Regions from separate parts of the Streptomyces sp. NPDC026394 genome, predicted to be linked through region 1. Evidence: riboswitches for the same ligand, from Rfam matches in the RefSeq annotation. Region 1 holds a riboswitch; the other holds the start of a gene.
What was found. A riboswitch is a leader RNA that binds a small molecule or an ion and turns the genes downstream of it on or off. The one in region 1 is predicted to bind cobalamin.

Region 1 (5,660 bases):
GAGGAGACACCCAGCAGATACGGCTCCGCCAGCGGGTTGCGGACCAGTGCCTGCATGGCCGTACCGATCACCGCGAGTCCCGCGCCCGTCACCGCGCCGAGCGCCACCCGCGGAGCCCGTACGTCCAGCACGATGGTCTCGCGCGCCCGGGACCACCCCGGGTCCGGCAGGTCGGCGCCCAGCGCGTGGGTCACGATGCCCCACACCTCGCCGGGCGGCACGTGCACCGACCCGATCGCCATCCCCGCCGTGGCGGAGACCAGCAGCAACACCCCGAGAACGACGAGGGTGACGGCGAAGGACCGGCGGCGCGGCGGCGTCTCGTGCCGGTGCTCGCGGACGACCGCCGTCCCGGCGGCGGTCACCGGAACCGCTCGGGGTGCAGGGCGCGGGCCAGCTCCTCCACCGCGTACGGCGGCCGCACCCCCACCAGGGTCGCGGTCAGCGGCAGGACGACGAACCGCTTGTTCTTGACCGCGGGCACGTCGGCCAGCGCGGGCTGCGACAGCAGGAACTTCTTCTTCTGCTCGACGCTCCCGGCCCCCGCGTAGTCGTAGATCGCGATGACCTCGGGCTTCCGGTCGACTACCTGCTCCCAGGACGCGTCCCCGAAGACCTTGTCCAGGTCCGCGAACACGTTCCGGCCGCCCGCGAGCTGGATGATCTCGGTGCCGAGGCTCTTGCCGCCGGCGGTGAAGGCCGCCTTGTCGCCGCTGTCGTACACGAAGACCGGTACGGCGGGGGCGCCCTTGACCGCCCCGGTGGCCCGGTCCACCCGCGCCTTGAGGTCGGCGGCCAGCTTGTCGGCCCGTTCCCGGATGCCGAAGATGCTGCCGACGGTGCGGACCTCGTCGTACGCGTCCTGCATGGACACCTGCTTCTTCCCGCAGTACTCGCGGTTGAGGTAGGTGTTGATCCCGGCGTCGGCGAACGCCTTGCGCGAGCGGCCCTCGTTCTCGGCGAAGGCGCTGGCGTACCCGCCGTAGACGAGGTCCGGATCGGCTTCCAGAACGGTCTCGAAGGACGGCTCCTTCTTCGCCAGTTTCGGCAGCGCCTCGTAGTCCTTGCGCAGCTCCGGCAGGACGGCCGAGTCGGGGAAGGCGGTGCCGATCATGCGGTCCTCGAGTCCCAGCGCCAGCATCAGTTCGGCGGGGTGCTGGTGGATGGTGAGGACCCGGGAGGGCGGCTTCCGGTAGGTGGTACGGATGCCGCAGTTGTCGATGGTGACCGGGAAACCTTTCGCCGCGGTGGCCGCGGGCTCCGCGTCACCCGCGGTGTCCCGCGCCGTGCCGCAGCCGCCCAGCAGGACGGCGGACAGGGCCAGGGCCACCGCAGGTGCCGCGACGCGCCGGAACCGGCGCCGCCGGGCGGCGGGGGAAGAAAAGGGGGGACGGGTCGTGCCGTCGTACACGTAGAGCCTCCTGCGGAGTCCGCGCTCCTCGGAACGGGCCCGCGACAGGCCAGTGTCCTGACTCCCGGATCGACGTCCCCCCGGCCTTCCCGCGCCGCGCGCGGTGGCCCGATCTGCCTGATGAAGGGTCACTCCCCGGTCACAGTGGCGGGACCGCGCCGGAATCGCACCGGCTTCCTGTCTCCCGTCGCGGTGATGACCAGGTGATATTACGGTCGGTCGGACCGGGGGCAAAGGGCGCGCGTACGGTTCCGCGCGCCGTCTACGGTGTGCGGGCGACGGGCCGGCCGTGCGGCCCGGCGCCCCGGTCACGCCGCGCGGACCGCCCGGAGCACCAGCCGTTCGGCGTCCTGGTCGTACGGGCGGCCGTCGAAGCCACCGAAGACCTCGACCTCCTGGAAGCCCGCCTCCCCGGCCATCCGCCGCAACTCCACGGCGCTGTAGACGAACCAGACCAGGCTCGTACGCGTCACCCGGTCGCCCCGCACGAGCACCCAGTCGCTGCGCAACCGTGCCCAGTCGTCCAGCACCGTGTCGGTCTGCACCAGCAGGTCGTCACCGCGCTGCACCACCTTCGGCGGGGTGACCTTACGGGCCAGCAGTTCCTTTCCGGCCATGTCCAGAAGCAGGGTCCCGCCGGGCGCCAGGCAGTCGTGCATCGTGCGCAGCACACGGGCGTTGTCGGCGGGGTCCTCGAAATAGCCGAAGGACGTGAACATGTTGAGAACCACGTCGAAGGCCCCGGGCTCGGTGAACTCCCGCATGTCGGACTGGACGTACCGGGCGGAGACTCCGGCGTCGGCGGCCCGCTTCCGGGCGCGGTCCAGCATCGCCGGGCTGCGGTCCACACCCGTCACACCGAATCCCCGGCGCGCGAGCGGAACGGTGAACACCCCCGGGCCGCAGCACAGGTCCAGCACCCGGGCCCCGGCCGGGAAGGCCAGCAGGGGAGAGGTGTCGAGCAGCTCCTCGGCCTGGGCGTGGCGCCCGTCGGAGAACAGGAAGTCGTAGAACTCGGTCCAGAAGTCATCGTCCTGGAATCCGCCCGTGTGCGTCATCGGGTACCGGTGTTCCTTCCGTGAGGTCGGTGAGGTCCGTGCGGGGGGTGGTGGGGGTGAGGTCGGCGGGAGCGGTGCCGCGCCCGCGCCGCAGGGCGAGCAGGAGCGGCGGCAGCAGGACGCACTGGGCCGCGGCGAACAGCCAGAACCAGCCCGCGTGCCCGGCGCGTTCGCCGAAGCCGTAGAGCTGCCCGCCCAGCACGCCGCTGGCACAGGCGCCCAGGCCGGCGGCGAGCCGCTGCTGTCCGAAGACCACGGCGTCCGAGCGCGGACTGCGGCGCAGGGCCTCCAGGTCGTTCTTGAGGAAGAGCACGATGTCGCCGAGCGTGATGAGGACACCGCCCGCCAGCAGGGCGGTCCGCGTACCGGCTGCCAGGACCGCCATCCCGGCGGCCAGGCCCGCGAACCCGATCGCCAGCGCGACGGGGTACCTCATCCGCCGGATGGCGCCCGACGCGAGCGGCTGGACGACGATGACCAGGACGAAGCAGGTCAGCAGCACCAGGCTGTAGAACTCGCTGGAGGCCCGCTCGACGGCGTACACGGCGAGGTAGTGCTGGAAGTGGAAGTAGAGGTAGAACGCCAGGCCGTTGGCGACGAAGGGGAGGACGGCGATACCGGTGAGCAGGCCCTGGCCGGACGCCGGTGCGCTGCTGGACCGGTCCTTCTCCGGCCCCACCGCCGGCAGACGCGCATGCCCCACGGCCACCACGGCGAACAGCGCCGTCACGACGAGGAACAGCGGGCCGGGGGACGACAGCACGAACGGCCCCGCGACGAGCGGGCCCACGGCCATCCCCGCGTTGAGCGCCGCGTTGCCCGCGGACAGGAACGCGGGCCGGCGCTCCTCGGCCACACCGTGCACCAGGTACGCCTTGTTGGCGGGCAGGTACAGCGCGGCGCCGCAGCAGGTCAGGATCAGCGCCGCCACCGCCACCGGCGGCCACCGCAGCGCCGCCAGGAACGCCGCGAAGCCCGCCGTACGCACCACCAGCGCCCACAGCATCGTGCGCCGCAGCCCCACCCGGTCGGCGAGCGCCCCGCCGAGAACTCCTCCCGAGAACTGCACGAGGGACGCGGCGGCCAGCACCACACCGACCGCCCCGAGCCCCATCCCCAGCCGCTCGTGCAGGAAGACCGACATGAACGGCAGGACCATGAAACTGCCGAGCGGGATGAGGAAGGAGCTGAGCAGCAGGAAGCGCAGCGGCCCGGTGAGGGTGGACAGCGCGGTGCGGAACCCCGGACCGTCGCCTGTGCGTTCAGTCACTGGAGTCCTGGCCCACCTGGCCGACCTGGCTCGCCTGGTTCGCTGCCATGTCCGCCGTGCCGGTCGCGTCTGCCGCGTTCCCCGGTCCCGTCGCGTCCCCCGCATGGAACGGCTCCGTCCGCACCCGTACGGCGTTGGCCGCCGCGACGGCGCGGTGCGTGGCCAGTTCGGCCGTCTCGCCCTCCGCGTAGACGATGCCCGCGTAACCCCGGCTGTCGCCCAGGTGCTCGACGGGGTCGCCGGTCCGCTTGACCGGGTACCAGGCGGGGGAACCCGGCATGTCCGGCAGCCGGTCGAGTCCGTCGACACCGGTGAACACCCCTGGCTTCTCGGGGTATCCGAGGACGAAGGCCGAGGCGGGGCCGCCGGGCAGCTCCGCGTCCATGAGTCCGGGACGGCTGCCGAGGGCCGCTTCCACCATCGCCTCGTACACGTTGACGCCGAGGGCCCGGCACAGCCCCTCACCGACGAGCGCGCCGCCGATCCGCGGGTTGATCTCGACCACTTCCGGACCGGCCGTGGTCAGGGCGAACTCCACGTGGGCGAACCGGTCGGTGTAGCCGACGGCGGCCAGCACACCGTCCAGCCACTGCTCCAGAGCGTCCCGGCGCGGTTGCGGGAAGGCCACGGGGAAGGCGGTGATCTCCTCCCGGAAGTGCGGCTCGGGCGACATCAGACGGCTGGAGACGCCCAGCAGCCGGGTCCGTCCCGCCCAGGTGAGGGTCTCCGCGCTGTACACCGGCCCGGAGAAGTACGGTTCGGCGAACAGGCGGCCTTTGAGCTGCCGCCCGGCGGCCTCGGCCAGCGCCGCGTCCAGCTCCCGCTCGTCCCGTACCAGCCAGACGTTCTGGCTTCCGGTGCCCGCGGTGTCCTTGAGGATCGCGGGCAGGCCCACCGCCTTCACCAGCAGCGCGGCCGCTGCCGGGTCGCCGCTGTCCGCCTCCGCCGCGCGGGCGCGGGTCAGCCCGGCCTCGAACAGCCGGTCCCGTACGGCGGCCTTGTCCCGGGTCAGCCGCAGCACCTCCGGGCCGAGGCCGGGCAGCCCGAAGCGGGCGGTGAGTTCGGCGCCGACCAGCATCCAGGTGTCGGTCGAGCTGATCAGCCCCCGCAGGTCCGGAGTACGGGCGAGCTGTTCCGCCACCAGTTCCGTGTCGAAGGTGTCGGTCTCCACCACGTCGAGGGCGCCCGCGGGCAGCCGCTCCAACTCGTACGCGTAGTACGCGGGGTCGCGGGTCAGCAGCCGCAGCGGCTCGCCCAGCCGGGCGGCGGCGCGCGTCAGGTGGCCCAGCCCGAAGGTGAGCGATTCCAGGCAGACCACGGTCATGCGCGGGTCTCCTCACGGCGGGACGGCCAGGGGGCGCGGTTCCACGCCATCGTCGACCAGGGCATGGACATCTCCTCGGGGCTGCCGACCTCCGTCGGCTTCAGTGCGGCCAGGTCCACGGCCTCCCGGTGGCGGGCGTAGACCCGTTCCACGTAGCGGTGGCCGGTGTCGGCACCGATCACCAGGTGGAGCCGGTCGGGGTGGCGGCGGGACTCGTGGGTGGCGGTCAGGTACGCGGCGCCGGTGGACAGCCCGGCGAAGACGGCGTGCTCGCGCAGCAGCGCGACGGCGCCGGACATGGCGTGGGTGAAGTCCATCCAGTGCACCGCGTCGTACAGGTGGTGGCGGACGTTGTCGAAGGGGATCGAGGAACCGATTCCGGCGATGATGGCTTCCGGGTCGTGGTGGTCCTGGCTCCCGAAGGTGACGCTGCCGAACGGCTGCACCCCGACCAGCCGGACGCCGGGATCCCGGCGGCGCAGATGCTTCACGAGGCCGCCGGTCGAGGCGCCCGACCCGACGCCGCCGACGACCGTCAGGGTGCGGTCCGGCAGGGCCGCGGTCACCAGGTCCGCGACCTCCTGGTAGCCCAGGTAG
Region 2 (5,660 bases), on a different contig from region 1:
GGCACCGCGTGCACCGAGTGCCGTAGCAGCGCCACGAATTGCTGAGGTGCGGCCCGCCGGAGGTCCCGGTGGCGGGGTGAGCAATGCTGCCGGGGGGCCGCACCACCGACTCTGGCAGTGGCACTTGGTGCCATCAACGGTGGCCCGCAGCCAAGTTCTGCCCATCTTGTGGCACCTTTCTGCCAAGGTTGCGAAGGTCCGTGACCGCCGTACGGCGACTAGGGTGAGCCGGGCGGCAGCGACGGAGGGGACACCGTGAGCAAGATCTACGCCGGGGCGCGGCTGCGCCGGCTGCGGGAGGAGCGCGGGTTCAGCCAGGCGGCGCTGGCCCGCGTCCTGGCCATCTCGCCCAGCTACCTGAACCAGATGGAGCACGACTCACGGCCGCTGACCGTGCCCGTACTGCTGCGGCTGACCGAGACCTTCGGGGTGGACCCCGGCTTCTTCTCCGAGCGCGACACCAGCCGGATGCTGGCCGACCTGCGCGAGGCGCTCGCCGACGAGCTGGCCGCCGGCCGGATCTCCCCCACCGACCTGTCCGAACTCGCTTCCCGGCAGCCCGCGGTGGCGTCGGTGCTGCTCGGCCTCGGGCGGCGCAACCTGGCGCTGACCGAGCGGCTGGCGGAGGTGGCGGAGGGCCGGGACGGCGGCGGCACCGACCCGGCCGCGCCGCTCTCCCCGCACGAGGAGATCCGCGAGTTCTTCTACCGGCGGCAGAACTACCTGCACGAGGCCGACACCGCCGCCGAGGAACTCGCCGCCGAGCTGGGCATCCGCCCCGGTGAGGCGGGACGCGCCCTGACCGCCCGGCTCACCGGACGGCACGGCGTACGCCTCGTCGACACGCCCGACGGGCCGCTGCACCACTACGATCCGTCCGCCCGGGTGCTGCGCCTGTCGGCGGGACTGCGGCCCGGGCAGCGCGCCTTCCGCATGGCGACCCAGCTCGCGCTGCTGGAGGCCGGCGAGGAGCTGTCGCGGCCCGCCTCCGAGGACTTCGAGGAGGGCACGACGGCCTGGTCGCTGGCCAGGATCGGGATCGCCAACTACTTCGCGGCGGCGCTGGTGCTGCCGTACGGCCCGTTCCACGCCGCGGCCGAGGAGCTGCGGTACGACATCGAGCGGCTGACCGACCGGTTCGGCCTCGGGTACGAGACGGTGTGCCACCGGCTGAGCACCCTGCAACGGCCGCGCCGGCGCGGGGTCCCGTTCTCCTTCGTCCGCGTCGACCGGGCCGGCAACATGTCCAAGCGGCAGTCCGCCACCGGCTTCCACTTCTCCCGGGCGGGTGGTACCTGCCCGCTGTGGAACGTCTACGAGGCGTTCACCGCGCCCAGCCGTATCCACGTGCAGATCGCCGCCATGCCGGACGGCCGCCGCTACCTGTGGACGGCCCGCACCGTCACCCGGCACCGCGGCGGCTGGGGCGATCCGGGCAAGACCTTCGCCATCGGCCTCGGCTGCGAGATCCGGCACGCCTCCCGGCTGGTCTACTCCGACGGCCTCGACCTGGACAACGCCGGTGCCGCCATCCCCATCGGCATGGGCTGCCGGGTCTGCGAACGCCTGGAGTGCCCGCAGCGCGCCGTGCCGCCGCTCGGCCGTCCCCTGGCCATCGACGAGAACAGCAGCACGTTCGTGCCGTATCCGGTGCGGGAGGGCTGAGGGGTACGGGACGGCTGAGAGGCGTACGCGGTCCCAGCGGCCCGCCCCGGGGCACCCGGAAGATCACCGATCCCCCTGGACTTACTAGGACGTCCAACTATATGTTCGTGACGTAGGCCCGCGGTGCAGGGAAGCCGGTGCGAATCCGGCGTGGTCCCGCCACTGTGACCGGGGAGTGCGACGCCGAGCAACACGCCACTGACGCGGGTGCGTCGGGAAGGCGGGCGGCGCACGACGATCCGGAAGCCAGGATACCGGCCGCGGGTGTTGTTCCGTGTTGTCCACGAGGATGGAGCAGACACGCATGGCATCGGTGCGTACCCACAACCCAGGTGATCCGGCCCGGCCCGCGGCACCGCCCGCGCGCTGACGGTTCCACGCCTTTCGCGTCCCACGGCCCCGCCACGGTCCGCGCGCCATCCGCGCCGCCCGTGGGCCCGGCCGTGCCATCCCCGGATCTCACCTGACGAGAGCAGGCCCCCATGGTCCGAGAACTGACCCATTTCATCGGCGGCGAGCACGTACCGGGAACATCGGGCGCGCACGGCGAGGTGTACGACCCCAACACCGGCACCGTGCAGGCCCGGGTGCCGCTCGCCGGCCAGGCCGAGACGGCGGCCGCCGTCGCCGACGCCGCGGCCGCCCAGCCCGAGTGGGGCGAGTGGAACCCGCAGCGGCGCGCCCGCGTCCTGCTGAACTTCCTGCGCCTGGTGGAGGGCGAGCGGGACGCGCTGGCCCGGCTGCTGTCGAGCGAGCACGGCAAGACGGTCGCGGACGCGCACGGCGATCTCCAGCGCGGCCTGGAGGTGGTGGAGTTCGCGGCCGGCGTCCCGCACCTGCTCAAGGGCGAGTTCACCGACAACGCCGGTACCGGCATCGACGTGCACTCGCTGCGCCGCCCCATCGGCGTGGTGGCCGGGATCACCCCGTTCAACTTCCCCGCGATGATCCCGCTGTGGAAGGCCGCGCCGGCCATCGCCTGCGGCAACGCGTTCCTTCTCAAGCCGTCCGAGCGGGCGCCTTCGGTGCCGCTGCGGCTGGCCGAGCTGTTCCTGGAGGCGGGACTGCCGCCGGGCATATTCAATGTCGTCCACGGCGGCAAGGAGGCGGTGGACACGCTGCTGGCGGACCCGCGCGTCGAAGCGCTGGGCTTCGTCGGCTCGACGCCGATCGCCGCGCACATCTACGCGACCGCCGCCGCGCACGGCAAGCGCGCCCAGTGCTTCGGCGGCGCCAAGAACCACCTCATCGTGATGCCGGACGCCGACCTCGACCAGGCGGTGGACGCGCTGGTGGGCGCCGGGTACGGATCGGCGGGTGAGCGCTGCATGGCGATCTCGGTCGCCGTGCCGGTGGGCGAGGAGACCGCCGACGCGCTGGTGGCGCGGCTCAAGGAGCGGGTCGGCACGCTGCGCGTCGGCCGCTCCGACGACCCGCACGCCGACTTCGGGCCGCTGGTGAGCCGTGACGCGCTGGACCGGGTCCGCGCCTATGTGGACCTCGGCGTCACCGAGGGCGCGGAACTCGTCGTCGACGGACGCGGCTTCACCCTGCCCGGCCACGAGGACGGCTTCTTCGCGGGCGCGTCGCTCTTCGACCGGGTCACCCCGGACATGCGGATCTACCAGGAGGAGATCTTCGGCCCGGTCCTGTCGGTGGTACGGGCCGCGGACTACGAGGAGGCGCTGCGGCTGCCCACGGAGCACCCGTACGGCAACGGCGTGGCCATCTTCACCCGCGACGGCGACACCGCGCGGGACTTCAGCCGCCGGGTGGACACCGGCATGATCGGCGTGAACGTGCCGATCCCGGTGCCGGTCGCTTACCACACCTTCGGCGGCTGGAAGCGGTCCGGCTTCGGCGACCTGAACCAGCACGGCCCGGACGCGATCCGCTTCTACACCCGTACCAAGACCGTCACCTCGCGCTGGCCCCCCGGGGTCAAGGAAGGCGCGAGCTTCACCCTCCCGACGATGGGCTGAGCGCGATGAGCGTCATGACCACCGCCACCACGGCCGCCTCGCTGACCTCACTCACCGCCGACCAGCTCGCCATCGTCGAGACGACGCTGGACTTCGCGCAGGAGCACATCGCGCCGCACGCCGTGGCCTGGGACCAGGACAAGCACTTCCCCGTGGACGTGCTGCGCAAGGCCGCCGGGCTCGGGCTCGGCGGGATCTACGTACGGGAGGAGCACGGCGGGTCCGCGCTGAGCCGCGCGGACGGCGTGCTGGTCTTCGAGGTGCTGGCCACCGCCTGCCCGTCCATCGCGGGCTATCTCTCCATCCACAACATGGTCGCCTGGATGATCGACCGGTACGGCGACGACGCGCAGCGCGCCCGCCGGCTGCCCGGCCTGTGCTCGATGGCCGACCTGGGCAGCTACTGCCTGACCGAGCCGGGCGCCGGGTCGGACGCCGCGGCGCTGCGCACGCGTGCGGTGCGCGACGGCGACTCCTACGTGCTGACCGGAGTGAAGCAGTTCATCTCCGGCGCCGGGACCTCGCAGGTGTACGTGGTGATGGCCCGTACCGGCGAGGACGGCCCCGGCGGCATCTCGGCGTTCCTCGTGGAGCGGGACGACCCGGGGCTGTCGTTCGGCGCCAACGAGAAGAAGATGGGGTGGAACGCGCAGCCCACCCGGCAGGTGATCCTCGACGAGGTGCGCGTCCCCGCCGGCCGGCGGCTCGGTGCGGAGGGCGACGGCTTCCGTATCGCGATGAGCGGGCTGAACGGCGGCCGCCTGGGCATCGCCGCCTGCTCCCTCGGCGGCGGGCAGAGCGCGCTGCACGCCGCGCAGGCGTACCTCGCGGACCGGGAGGCGTTCGGAGGGCGGCTGCTGGAGGCGCAGGCACTCCAGTTCCGGCTCGCCGACATGGCGACCGAGCTGACCGCCGCCCGCGCGCTGGTACGGCAGGCGGCCGAGGCGCTGGACCGGGCGGACCCGCAGGCGCCGCAGTTGTGCGCGATGGCCAAGCGGTTCGCCACCGACACGGGTTACTCCGTCGCCGACCGCGCGCTGCAACTGCACGGGGGCTATGGCTACCTGAGTGAGTACGGCATCGAGAAGATCGTCCGCGATCTTCGGGTGCACCAGATCCTGGAAGGGACGAACGAGATCATGCGCTTGATCGTGGCCCGCGGGCTGACCGGGGCGAAGACCGGCGGCGCCCGCGCCGGGACGGGGGCCGCCCGATGACCGACGACTCCGTACTGCTGCGGATCGAGGGCGGCGCGGCGTACCTCACGCTCAACCGGCCGAAGGCGCTCAACGCCCTCGACCACGCCATGGTGCGCCGGATCGACGCGGCCCTGGACGCGTGGGAGCACGACCCGACGGTCGAGACCGTCGTGATCACTGGAGCGGGCGAGCGCGGCCTGTGCGCCGGCGGCGACATCCGCGCCATCCATGCGGACGCGCGGACCGGCGACGGCTCGGCCTCCGCCGCGTTCTGGCGCGACGAGTACCGGCTCAACGCCCGGATCGCGCGCTACCCCAAGCCGTACGTCGCCGTCATGGACGGCATCGTGATGGGCGGCGGCGTCGGCGTCTCGGCGCACGGCAGCGTACGGATCGTCACCGAGCGCTCCCAGGTCGCCATGCCCGAGACTGGCATCGGCTTCGTACCGGACGTCGGCGGCACGTACCTGTTGGCACTCGCACCCGGGGAACTGGGCACGCACCTGGCGCTCACCGGGGCACCGGTGCGGGCCGGTGACGCGCTGCTGTGCGGGCTCGCCGACCACTTCGTCCCGTCGGAGCGGGTGGCGGGGCTGCTGGCGGACCTCGCCGCCGCCCCGGTGCCCGAGGTACTGCCCCGGTACGTACAGGAGGTGCCCGAGGGCGAACTGGCGGCCCACCGCCAGTGGATCGACCCCTGCTACGCGGCCGGCACCGTCGAGGAGATCGTGGACCGGCTGTTCAGCAGCGGCGTCCCGGAGGCCAAGGAGGCCGCCGAGACGATCCTCGCCAAGTCCCCCACCTCTCTGAAGGT

Region 2: linked by a shared signal. The riboswitch ahead of ACZ4QV_RS23895 (CoA-acylating methylmalonate-semialdehyde dehydrogenase) and the one ahead of ACZ4QV_RS37395 (ABC transporter substrate-binding protein) in region 1 are both predicted to bind cobalamin.

Annotation. Positions count from the first base shown of each region.
Region 1 is NZ_JBVHPX010000028.1:45,807-51,466, forward strand. Features, by position in the region: gene ACZ4QV_RS37390 (FecCD family ABC transporter permease) at 1-365, opposite strand, end outside; gene ACZ4QV_RS37395 (ABC transporter substrate-binding protein) at 362-1,411, opposite strand; cobalamin riboswitch at 1,442-1,625, opposite strand; gene ACZ4QV_RS37400 (class I SAM-dependent methyltransferase) at 1,720-2,469, opposite strand; gene ACZ4QV_RS37405 (MFS transporter) at 2,438-3,739, opposite strand; gene ACZ4QV_RS37410 (ATP-grasp domain-containing protein) at 3,732-5,063, opposite strand; gene ACZ4QV_RS37415 (cysteine synthase family protein) at 5,060-5,660, opposite strand, start outside.
Region 2 is NZ_JBVHPX010000010.1:241,763-247,422, forward strand. Features, by position in the region: gene ACZ4QV_RS23890 (short-chain fatty acyl-CoA regulator family protein) at 256-1,665, shown strand; cobalamin riboswitch at 1,770-1,942, shown strand; gene ACZ4QV_RS23895 (CoA-acylating methylmalonate-semialdehyde dehydrogenase) at 2,148-3,647, shown strand; gene ACZ4QV_RS23900 (acyl-CoA dehydrogenase family protein) at 3,653-4,864, shown strand; gene ACZ4QV_RS23905 (enoyl-CoA hydratase/isomerase family protein) at 4,861-5,660, shown strand, end outside.